Regions from separate parts of the Nodularia sp. LEGE 04288 genome, predicted to be linked through region 1. Evidence: riboswitches for the same ligand, from Rfam matches in the RefSeq annotation. Region 1 holds a riboswitch; the other holds the start of a gene.
What was found. A riboswitch is a leader RNA that binds a small molecule or an ion and turns the genes downstream of it on or off. The one in region 1 is predicted to bind cobalamin.
Positions count from the first base shown of each region.

Region 2: another riboswitch for cobalamin. It lies ahead of cobG (precorrin-3B synthase); the one in region 1 lies ahead of AACX33_RS03905 (DUF1636 family protein).

Region 1 covers NZ_CAWQOY010000044.1:72,712-78,507, reverse strand. The annotation lists gene AACX33_RS03910 (class I SAM-dependent methyltransferase) at 11-859, opposite strand; gene AACX33_RS03905 (DUF1636 family protein) at 1,073-1,465, opposite strand; cobalamin riboswitch at 1,488-1,695, opposite strand; gene AACX33_RS03900 (ankyrin repeat domain-containing protein) at 2,352-2,816, shown strand; gene AACX33_RS03895 (nitroreductase family protein) at 2,803-4,089, shown strand; gene AACX33_RS03890 (hypothetical protein) at 4,108-4,482, shown strand; gene AACX33_RS03885 (hydrogenase maturation protease) at 4,529-4,996, opposite strand; gene AACX33_RS03880 (hypothetical protein) at 5,176-5,598, opposite strand; gene AACX33_RS03875 (DUF1294 domain-containing protein) at 5,796-5,796, shown strand, end outside.
Region 2 covers NZ_CAWQOY010000117.1:22,012-27,807, forward strand. The annotation lists gene cbiE (precorrin-6y C5,15-methyltransferase (decarboxylating) subunit CbiE) at 1-755, opposite strand, end outside; gene AACX33_RS14630 (hypothetical protein) at 997-1,206, shown strand; adenosylcobalamin-variant (AdoCbl-variant) riboswitch at 1,367-1,467, shown strand; gene cobG (precorrin-3B synthase) at 1,454-3,013, shown strand; gene AACX33_RS14640 (precorrin-8X methylmutase) at 3,080-3,706, shown strand; gene AACX33_RS14645 (precorrin-2 C(20)-methyltransferase) at 3,709-4,413, shown strand; gene AACX33_RS14650 (Panacea domain-containing protein) at 4,546-5,133, shown strand; gene AACX33_RS14655 (hypothetical protein) at 5,105-5,482, shown strand; gene cobJ (precorrin-3B C(17)-methyltransferase) at 5,563-5,796, shown strand, end outside.

The sequences.
Region 1 (5,796 bases):
TCAGCAACTTTTATAACTGCCAGAGTTGAATTTGATAACAAAGATGACTGTCAAAAATCTGTCGTGCAGCTAGACCCTCAGTAATTGGTTGATCCAGCCAACGTTTAAAAGCCCAACTTCCTATTGTATGTACAGGTGGAACTGCTATCTTGACAACATCAGCAATATATTTAAATGTGGTCAGTCCAAATGTCCGAAAATTACTCAGACACAAATCAATTGTTGGTGCAATAGATTGAGAAATATCTTCGGATTTGATTAATTTAAATCCTGTCTTCTCTAAAGCTGCTTGAAGTTCATGAGCAATATGACAATTAGAAAAAATGCCCTCTTTGTATTCGGCATCAAGGCGCATCATATCTGCTATGAGTAAGTAACTACCATTATTAAGTAAACGCGCTGCACCTTCAGCTAAATCTTCCACCGCCATATATTGGCTACTTTCACTGAAGAGAACTAAATCATAGGAATGTGAAGTCTGAAAATCTTCAAATGTCGTTAAGTAGAAAGGTATTTTACCGTTAGTATTTTGAATAAATTTCTCTTTTTGGATTGCATCGGGTGCTAGTCCTTCAACACTCAGACCACGTTCCCAAAGAGATTTGGCATTACCACCAATACCACAGCCTACATCCAGTACGGTTTGAATTCCTTCGGGGATGAAACTAAAAAGTTTCGCTGCATAGGCTTCTTGCGCCTCACGCAGGTCAGTTAAAGTCAATTCTTCTCCAATAGTTGGGATTGCTTCCCAATAACCGTAATGTAGATAGGAAGAACCTGTGAGTCCCATATAGTAATCTATGGCTGCATTTTGGTAGCGTGTGGCTTTGGAAATCTTAATTGACTTTGGTTTTTGCATTGAGGGTTAAGGTCAGGTTGGCGAAGGTACTGGTATTTAATCACATTATTTGGATGAAATACTAAATTTCGCTGGCTGTCCTACGCACCAGGCGCAAAGAGCTAGATTGAAGAAAGAGATCGCATCTGAATGTAAATAAGATTGCGATCGCCAAAATCCGTTTCAAATTCGGTATTGTTAGTTACATGATTTTCTTTCAGTGGATTTTATCAGTCAGGGAGTGGGTACTGCTGGAATACGTGCCAAAATTCCTTTTTTGAGTGGTTCTGGACGTTCACTCCACGGTAATAAACCTTCTGGATGAGCATGATATTTACCTGCACACTCGAATACTCCAGCCACATCTGCGGGTGATAACTCAGGCGAAATGTCACCAAACAGATATGTAGATTTACCATGTGCAGCAAAGGATACCACACAAGAGCGATCGCAAGCGCTCATGCAGTTCACTGGTTGAATCACAAATTCTGTGTTCAATTCCCAATTGGGATAATGTGCTTCCAAGTGTTTCAGAAATTTTTCTCCACCACTTTCACCAACACGCTTCCCACCTTCCCACTTACTCGCACAAGTGGTACAAACAAATATTGTATGTTGTGCTGTCATCTATACCTCGTAGATTTTAGCTAAAGTTACTTTTTTATCGGCGGGTATTCTGACTTACGTAATTTTAAATTTTAAATTTAGGATTTGGGAATGTCTGATGCCATCTTCATATCTCAAAATAAAAATCTAAAATCTGTTTACAGCTGCGGGACAGCGCCGGAATTACACCGAACTTTCCCCGTTACCTCTAATAGCTAATTTCTACTAGAACCGGATATATGAAAATCTATCATACTTTCGTCAAATTTAAATCAAATCTTGTATAAATTTAACAGATAGTTTCTATTGACAGATAATAGTTAAATTGTTACTCGCTTAAATTTTCAACCATTCATGTAGCCGAAGACTTCCCCAAAGGTATTATCTTGACAAAGGTTTTGGAAAAAGCATATTCAATTTCGGTCGATGTCCAATAGCTGATTTTTCTTAAATGACTGTAGCTTTGGCTGCATTTTTAGGTTTTATTTCGCTAATTAACCCCAATATGTCTTGGGATCTTTATAAATGATTCATAATTTAAAATTATCAGAGTGATAATATATAAGTAAGCTAAATAGTTGCTAGTGAACCTAAACTTCCACAAAAAGCGATACAAGGCTATTTTAGACATTTCTCTCTTAATTCTGGTTCAGTTAAAAATTACGCAGCACCTCAGATAGATTCAATCATAAAATGACTGAAATCTGCGTGAACATTGTCCTAATATTAACCTGTTTTATTCAGGTATCAAATAAATGCCAGACTTTTGTCAAGGGGTGTTTAAAGCTATTAACTAGCTAGAGTTTAAACGACTCTAATCATTAGGAATGTATGTTTAGCTGAAGAATGCTAGGTATAACCTATTATTCACCTTTCTGAGTCCATCTAGAAATATTAAGGATTAGTCATGAATCAGATCAAAAAGCAAAAATTGAGTGAAGTCACCAAGCAATGGATGATAGCAAAAGGCTACAATCCCCAAAACTTGAATCAAGCAGGTGAAAATGGCGATACGGCTTTGATGAAAGCAACTAGAGAGGGAGTTTATGCAGTTGTCAAAGAACTCATTGATTTGGGCGCGAATATTAATGCTAAAAATAATGATAATAATAATGCTTTATGGTTTGCTTGTTTCGGCAATCATTACGAGTTAATTAGCTTGCTGCTAGCTGCCAAAATTAACATTAATAATCAAAATGATAATGGTGCAACTGTGTTAATGTATGCAGCATCAGCAGGAAAAACAGGTGTGGCTAAATTACTTCTACAACACAACCCTAATTTGGAATTAAGAAACTTAGACGATTATCAAGCCATAGATTTTGCTAGCAATATAGAGATTTTAGGATTACTCAAAAATGCCGCAAAGTAAGAATTTAGAGACGGCGTACCACGATATCACCAAGCATTCTTACTTATCTGTACAGATTAATCCCAATTATGTAGATGCTTCCACCCAGCCAACTGCATTTAAAGTTTATCCCAAGTTTTATCGGCGGGTAAAATTAAATCTCAATAATCCCGTGCATTCTTTTATCTGGTTAACCAGTGCAGTTACTCTGGAAAAGGCATATAAAGATGTCCCTTATAAACTCCGGGTAAACCCCTCAGCAGGCGCTTTATACCCTACGGAAGTTTATGTGCAAATTCGCGGGATGTCGGGAATAATAGATGGTATATATCATCTAGAAGTTGAGAATAATTGTCTAACTCTGATTTATGAATTAATTGATGATGGCCTAGAAAGTTATATTATACCGGGTAAAAGTATCAAGGGATGCATTTTTTTAATTAGTTGTGTTTATTATAGGTCTAGCTGGAAATATCAGGATAGAAGCCTGAGATATTGCTTTTTAGATAGCGGTCATCATTTAGGTGCGATCGCAGCATCAGCTTATCTGCATAACCAAGATATACAACTGATTTTTGACTTTGATAAACTTGCTCTTAATACAGTTTTAGGCTTTGAAAATAAAGAGTTTATTACTGCTGGGATAATCTCAGGTGAAGTGCAAGAAAAGCCAGTCAGGCGTTTAAGGCTGAAGGTTCCTTTTGTCTCTGGGACAGATTATTTTGAGGCTAATGAATTTATTGAACATAGCTATGAACTAACTGCTATACAGCAGAGTTCGGCACAGCTACTAGAACAGCCACAGTTTAACTTGGACAAAGATAAATTCTATCAAGCTGTTTGGAATAGACGTTCTATTAGACGTTTCCGGAAACAGTTTATTTCTCAAGAAGACTATTTATATATCTGGCGACAAATTACACAATCAATACCAACAGAGAATTTTGAGGACATCGAAATTTACTCTGTTATACATCGAGTAGAGGGGATATCGCCGGGATTATATAAAGGTACGCATCTGCTGAAAGCGGGTAATTTCGGGGAACGAACAGGTTACTTATGTGTGAATCAAGCGATCGCGAGAGATGGCGCTGTAACTTTGTTTTTTGCATCTAACTATATCAATTATCAAACTGCTATGCAATTAGCTGGTTTTATCGGTCAAAGAATTTATTTGGTGAGTAATTATTTGGGGATTGATTGTAGTGGAATTGGTGCGTTTTACGATGATGAAACCCAAGAATTATTAGAAACCAATAAAGATATTCTCTATGGGATGGCTATTGGCAAATAACTAGGATCATAAAGAGATATGGCGAACAATAACTTTTATTTTAATAGTGATGATTCTCATCCTAAGCAGCCGACATCGGCAGATATTATCCTGCGACAACAACTAGAATATTCTATTAGTAGGTATTTTTATGACGGATGCGATCGCATCATTCAAAATCTGCTCTCTAATTGTCGCTGGTATGTCACAACTCGCGCTAATGCGATGACATTGGTAATTGAATGTCCTGATCAAGTTACTAATTGGCGGGTTTTGCGACAAATCGTGCCAATGGGAACGTTACTAAACTCCATTATCAGCAGCGCTAAAATCCGTGTTTGTCCCCCAGATAGTCAAGGTATACCCTTTGAAATGAGGGTAGATGAACTGTCTGTTTATCGTGATTGGGCGTAAGTTAATTTTGGATTTTGGATTTTGGATTTTGGATTGTTAATTAAGTCTATCTATTCTGGTTAATGAGTTTGGTTAATTGTTCAAGAACTAAATCAGCAGCAGATTTGACTATGGGACTTAATTCTAGTCCCAAATCAAGATTTGCGGCTTCAATTAGGTAAACTGTTACGTCTTGGGGAAAGTCATTGACAAATATTTTTCGTCCAGCTGCTAAAGCGTTATCCCAACGAAAATCATGTAAGTTATAACTAGATTCTGGTAAAGCTTCTAGTTCTTCTCCTGGGACTTGAAATACAGCACCAGGTTCAGAACCTGTAGAACTTGCATCAATAATTATTAATGCTTTACTACCTCTGGCTTGAAACATTACTTCCATCCCTGCGGTTCCACAGTCATAAACTCGCACATCAGGGTGGGGATTTTCGGTTAGATATTGTTGTAGGCGTTGGGCAATAATTACGCCTACAGCGTCGTCACTGCGGTTGAGGTTACCGCAACCAATGATAGTTAGCAAGAGTTTTAAAATTAGGCAATCATGAGTTGCTAAATCAGAGGCTTCGACTGATGAGACAGACAAAACCTCTGAGAGTAAAGCCTTGGCGAATAGAAGTCGAGGCTACACAGACAAAACCCAGCAACCTGGGTTTAAAATCCTTAGTAGTAGCGAATTATATTCGCCCAAAACTTTTAAAACTAAAACTTTACACCATATTTGCTAGCAATTTCTGTGAATTTTTCACACTGCTTTTGTGATGCGTCAGTTAATATCATTTCTGCTTGTTCTGGAGTATTACCCTCTTTAGGAATTAAATACTTGACATAAAGTGCGATAAAATCGGCGACAACTGCCAAACCAGATAAACCATGTTTATCAGCTTCCTTCCCCGCGATTGCAGCGACTAACCCGGCTTTAATTGGGTCTGGTTTAACTTTCATAAACTGGTCAATTAGCTTAGGAATATACTCTGCTGGTGGCAAGTTATTTAACTTACTTTGGTCTGGAGTAAAATTACAACCTGCGGCTTTTGCCTGTTCCAAAACACACCATTCTATGAATTCTTGCAGTGCGGCTTCAGGAAGGCGAGGAAGATATTTATGTAACGCTATATCAGGCACAAGCTTACCTTATAAATTTATGTTTTGTTGAAGTGCATCACGGCTAGCCTAACGCATTAGTTCTATGAATTTTAGTGTGTTACGCTACGAGTTTTTAAGAAATATTTAGACGCTCAATTTATAAAAATTGCGTTAGTGCTATTTATTGGTATAAACAGGGGCATACTATAAAGTAGGTCTATATATACGGCTTGTTCA
Region 2 (5,796 bases), on a different contig from region 1:
CCGGGAATGGGAGCTAATTTTGCTAAAGTCACCGCCCTGACTTCACTCTTGGTTAACTGTCCATCATGGTGATAGGCATGATCTGGCAATCCTGGTAATCTAGGTAAAGGTACCACCCCAGCATTAGCAATACATTCAACTGCGATCGCATTCAACGGTGCAATTTCTCTTTTATCCCAATCTGCGGCTATACCTTCGACAATTCTTTCCTGAATACCGCCCAGATGTTCTAAAACTGTAATTTTACTACCACCATAACCGCGATTTGTCAAGATGTCGGCAACAGTTGCAGGCGTGTCTTTGCCTTCACTCAAAATCAAAAGTTTAGCGTTGGGATAGATGTAACTATGGAGTAGAGAGGCTGGACGACCGCACAAACTCAAGGTTTCTGTTTCCCTAAAAGACCATCCCAATTTGGCACAGGCGAGGCTGAAGGTGGAAGGCGCAGGAATAATCGTAATTTCTTCTAGGGGAATTTGTCGCGTCAGGGTGACACCGATACCGTAACAAAAAGGGTCGCCACTGGCTAACACACAGACTGATTCACCCCGACGACGGATAATTTCGGCGATGGAACTGCTAATGGGAGATGTCCAGGCTATTTTCTGGCGTTGATCATTTGGGGGTAACATGGCTAAATGGCGATCGCCTCCGACAATCACTTCAGCTTGCTCTATCAGAGAACGTGCGATCGCACTTAACCCCTGTAAGCCATCTTCACCAATACCCACAATCGATAACCATTTCCGTGTCATAGAAGCTGTAATAATTTAACTAAATTTTGCGGCTTTTTCGGCGATTAATCCCAGTTAATCATCATTTTTTGGAAAAATAGCCTGTAATGATGCTTTGTCAAACAGCGCCAAAATTTGAGCATTTCATAACTATTAGTAAGTGTGTTATAATGAACAAGCATTACAACTGTTAATCCAGGTAAAATATAGCAATATATATTTACTTGAGTTAATTAAATTTCATAATTAGGTTGAGTATTAATTGAAAATTAAAGCGTTGGATGTCAAAGCAGGCGATCGCATTATTGCCTACTGTAAGAATAAGATGCAAGTTTGCAAAGTGAAACGCATCTTAGAACCTGGTTCGACCAACATCACACTATCGGTATTCACATCTGAGCATTATCGTGGATGCTTAGTTTCATGTGTAGTCCGGTTCCAATGTGACACCTTAGTTGATTTAGTACAATAAAATTACTGAAATGTTGTGTAATTAGCCCAAAGAAATGTCACAGGGCTACTCATTGGGTTGTAAATAAAATCTCCAGATATACCCAGTGCTAAGTTTAACTGAATATAAAAAATAGATCGCATCCAGCGATCTGAATACCTGATCATGTTAAATTACTGAAGCTAAGAGTTGGGAAACTCCGGTGAAATTCCGGGACTGTGCCGCAGCTGTAATGGTAAAGCGAAAGCAGAACATTTGCCAAGTCAGAATGCCAACTATAGCAGTGTTTTTAAGACACACATACTATCTATTGCCTGCGTCGCACAGGGAAGGAGTTAATGTTTTGCTGTCCGGTTTTGCCTTATGTCCTGGCTTATTTTATGATACACCCGCTCAAGATGGGATATTATCACGCATCAGAGTACCAGGTGGAATTCTGGATAGTAAACAGTGTCATGCAATCGCAGATATAGCAGAGAATTACGGGGGTGGATATGTCGATATTACCAATCGCGCCAACCTCCAAATCAGGGAACTGCGTTCGGGAATAAATGCAGCAGTTCTCCAGGATTTACAAAATATAGGTATTGGTTCTCGCAATTTCGCTGTTGACCACATTCGGAATATTATGACCAGTCCCACTGCTGGTATTGATCCCCAAGAATTAATTGATACTCGTCCCTTTGTGCAGGACTGGGAAAATTATATCGCCGCACATCCCACCCTATCAGGACTATCGGCAAAATTTAGTGTTTGCTTTGATGGTGGTGGTACAGTCTCGGTGTGCGATCGCCTCAACGATATCATGTTTGCTGCTGTCTTAATTGACGGTAGAGTTTATTTTCGTCTGCATCTCAGCGTCGGTGTCAAAGGAAAACCACCCATTGATATGGGAATTGTCTTATTACCAGAGTCATGTTTGCCAGTTTTGGCAGCTTTGGCTGAAGTTTATCTCAACTATACTGACCCAAACAGTCGGCGCAAGCTGCGTTTACGAGAGTTATTAAATAATTTGGGTTGTGAACGTTATCTTCAAGAAGTTGAACAACGTCTAGGTTTTCAACTCACATCCCAGGGACAGTTTGACAAAACCAGTGTCGAAAACAGGTCAAACTCCAACTATCAACATATCGGTATTCATCCCCAGCGTCAGCCAGGCTTATTTTATATTGGCGTGGTTTTACCTTTAGGTAGGCTAGAGACTCAGCAAATTAGGGGTTTAGCTGATTTAGCCCAGAGATTTGGTAACGGGACTCTGAGGCTAACTCCTTGGCAAAATTTGCTCCTGACAGATATTCCGGCGCGATCGCTTACCGATGTCAAAAGTGAAATTGCTGTTTTAAAATTAGATGTCTCAGCAAGTAATATCAATAGTGCATTAGTTGCCTGTTCTGGTAATAAAGGTTGTGCAGCTTCCGCCACGGATACTAAAGGTGATGCTTTGGCATTAGCAAAGTATCTGGAAACTCATGTTAGTCTAAATCACCCAGTTCATATTCATTTTAGCGGCTGCGAAAAATCTTGCGCCCAGCATAGTCATAGTGATATTACCTTGCTCGGTGTCAGCCTAGAATCAGAAAATGGAACAATGGGAGCTTATCACATTTATGTTGGTGATAGCTTGCGTGGCGAAGCCATAGGTGACAGCAACCAAAAATTTGGTCGTCAACTCTATCAATATGTCACTGTGGCCGAACTACCTGTATTGTTAGGGCAGATGTTACAAGTTTATAAAATTCAATGCCGAAATCCTGATGAATCCTTTGGAGAATTTGTTAATAGATATGAGATTGCCCAATTACACCCGTTATTTTCCTCTGTAAGTTAGGGTTATTTCTGTTAGCTTGCGTGGCATAGCCATTCCCATTCACCATTCACCATTCACTATTTTCCCATGTCTGACTACATCCGAGATGCTAACGAAATTTACAGTAAATCCTTTGCAATCATCAGATCCGAAGCCAAGCTGGATGTCCTGCCTCCAGATGTAGCAAAAGTAGCTGTACGCCTAATCCATGCCTGTGGAATGACTGATATCGTTACTGACTTGGGTTATTCATCAACGGCGGTGCAGGCGGGACGCGCAGCACTAGCAGCAGGTGCGCCGATTTTGTGTGATTGCCGCATGGTTGCCGAAGGGATTACGAGGAAGAGACTACCGACAAACAACCAAGTTATTTGCACCCTCTATGATGTGGAAGTACCAGCGCTGGCTAAACGTTTGGGTAATACGAGATCAGCTGCTGCCGTAGAATTGTGGCGATTGCACTTAGAAGGGGCAGTGGTAGCAGTGGGGAATGCCCCGACAGCACTATTTCGGCTGTTAGAAATGCTGGAAGAAGGAGTGCTAAAACCTGCGCTGATTTTAGGTTTTCCAGTGGGATTCGTTGGTGCAGCAGAGTCAAAAGCCGCACTAGCAGCAAATAGCAAAGGTGTACCATTTTTAACTTTACATGGTCGGCGTGGTGGCAGTGCGATCGCCGCAGCAGCCGTTAATGCCTTAGCAAAAGAGGAAGAATAATCATGCAAACCAAAGGCCGTCTCTATGGAATTGGTGTAGGGCCAGGTGATCCCGAACTATTGACATTGAAAGCATTGCGACTATTACAGGCTGCCCCTGTGGTGGCTTATCAGTCAGCAGTCGATAAAGAAAGTATAGCGCGCGCGATCGTCTCCCAATATCTCACCGGGGATCAAATCGAGGTGCTGTTTCACCTTCCCCGCGCCTTAGAACCAGAAACGGCCAATTTAATTTATGACAAAGAAGTTGAACCAATAGCCGAACATCTAGCCGCAGGCAGGGATGTAGTAGTATTGTGTGAGGGTGACCCGTTTTTCTACGGTTCCTTCATGTATGTTTTCACACGTTTATCTCAACACTATCAAACGGAAGTTGTACCGGGAATATCCTCACTCATGGCTTGTCCTGTAGCCTTGGGTGTACCCTTCACTTATTACAACGATATTATGACCGTTTTACCTGCCCCCATGCCAGCAGAAGAATTGATTACGCACTTACTAGCAACTGATGCAGCAGCGATTATGAAACTAGGTCGCCATTTCACCAAAGTGCGAGATGTTTTACATCAATTAGGCTTGGCATCACGGGCATTATATATTGAGAGGGCAACAACCACACAACAAAGAATAGTACCCCTAGATGAAGTTGATCCCGATCAAGTACCCTATTTCTCAATGATTATCATCCCCACCAAAAATCGACTATAGGTTAAACAAAATTCTTGTCTACGACACGCTATGTAAATAGTATTTCTGTACTATTGAATCTATAATTAAGTATATAGGCAAATTAAAAATTTGCTATGATATTATGCTTGGTTTTATTTGCGGGTCTGAACGATGATAAATTGTCTAGACGCAGCTCGCTACTTTATTGCGAGGGCTTACGAAGACGGTATAGAAGCCGAAATGACCAACATGAAGGTTCAAAAGCTTCTCTACTATTCACAAAGCTTGTATTTAGCAATATACGATCAGCCATTGTTTGACGAAGACATTCAAGCATGGCGATACGGGCCTGTCTGTCCTCCGGCTTACAGGTTTTACAGTGAATTTGAAGCGCAGCAGTTACCCATACCTAGTCAGAAATTGTTGTTACAGATTCCTCAAGATGAAAAAAAGCTGTTAGAGGAAATTTGGGGATATTTTGGTGGTTACCGTGCTTATCGACTCAGTAATATGACTCACTTGGAGTTTCCTTGGACAAAAGCACGCAAGGGTTTACCTGCAAATGCAAGTTCAACGGAACGGATTTTGCTGGAGGATATGAAGGCTTTGGGTTATCAGAAACTTGATTTAATAGAACGGGACCATCCTGCTTTTCAATCTGTAATGTCTCAGGTTTTAGAAGACGCTTGTAATTCAGAATCTTCAAATCGCATTAATAAAGGAGAGGTGCGTGACTGGCTTAACTCCCTTCTCGATTGAAAAGTCTGATAATTTCCAGCGTTCTTTTAAAAAATTGGCAAAGTTTCATGGTTCTAGTTTTGTTGAACTGATGGTAGAAATTATAGAAAATTTGACTGAAGAGCAGTATCCTTATAACTCCCGTCAAGAACCTTTACCCTCAAAGATGCAATTAACAGAAGGATGGACATTTCACAAATTGGAACTACGATTTGCTAAGGGAGCTTCCGGACAAATCAGGTTAATGTATTTAGTGAATGTCACTACTTTTACCATCAGACTTGTTTGGATTTATAGTCATGAGCAATTTGCTAAACGCCCTGGGGAAAAAGATTTAAAGAGTGTTATCGAAGAAATATTAGACTGTTAGTGCAAAATTATCTGTGTTTATCTGTGTCCATCTGTGGTTTCATTTGAAAGGACATCAACTTTTGTAAAATATCTAATCAAATGATCACAAAGATTGCACCTGCCATAGTGGTACTGGGTGAAAACAGTGTACCAGTAGCCCGAAAAATCATCAATGTCCTGCCAGAGGCAACATTATACGGTTTGGCAGGTCGCACATCTGGCGTTGATGTTAGCTTCACGAATTTTGGGGAAACACTGCGCGAGTTATTCGCCGAAGGAACACCGTTAATTGGTATTTGTGCTGCTGGTATCCTGATCAGAACAATAGCACCA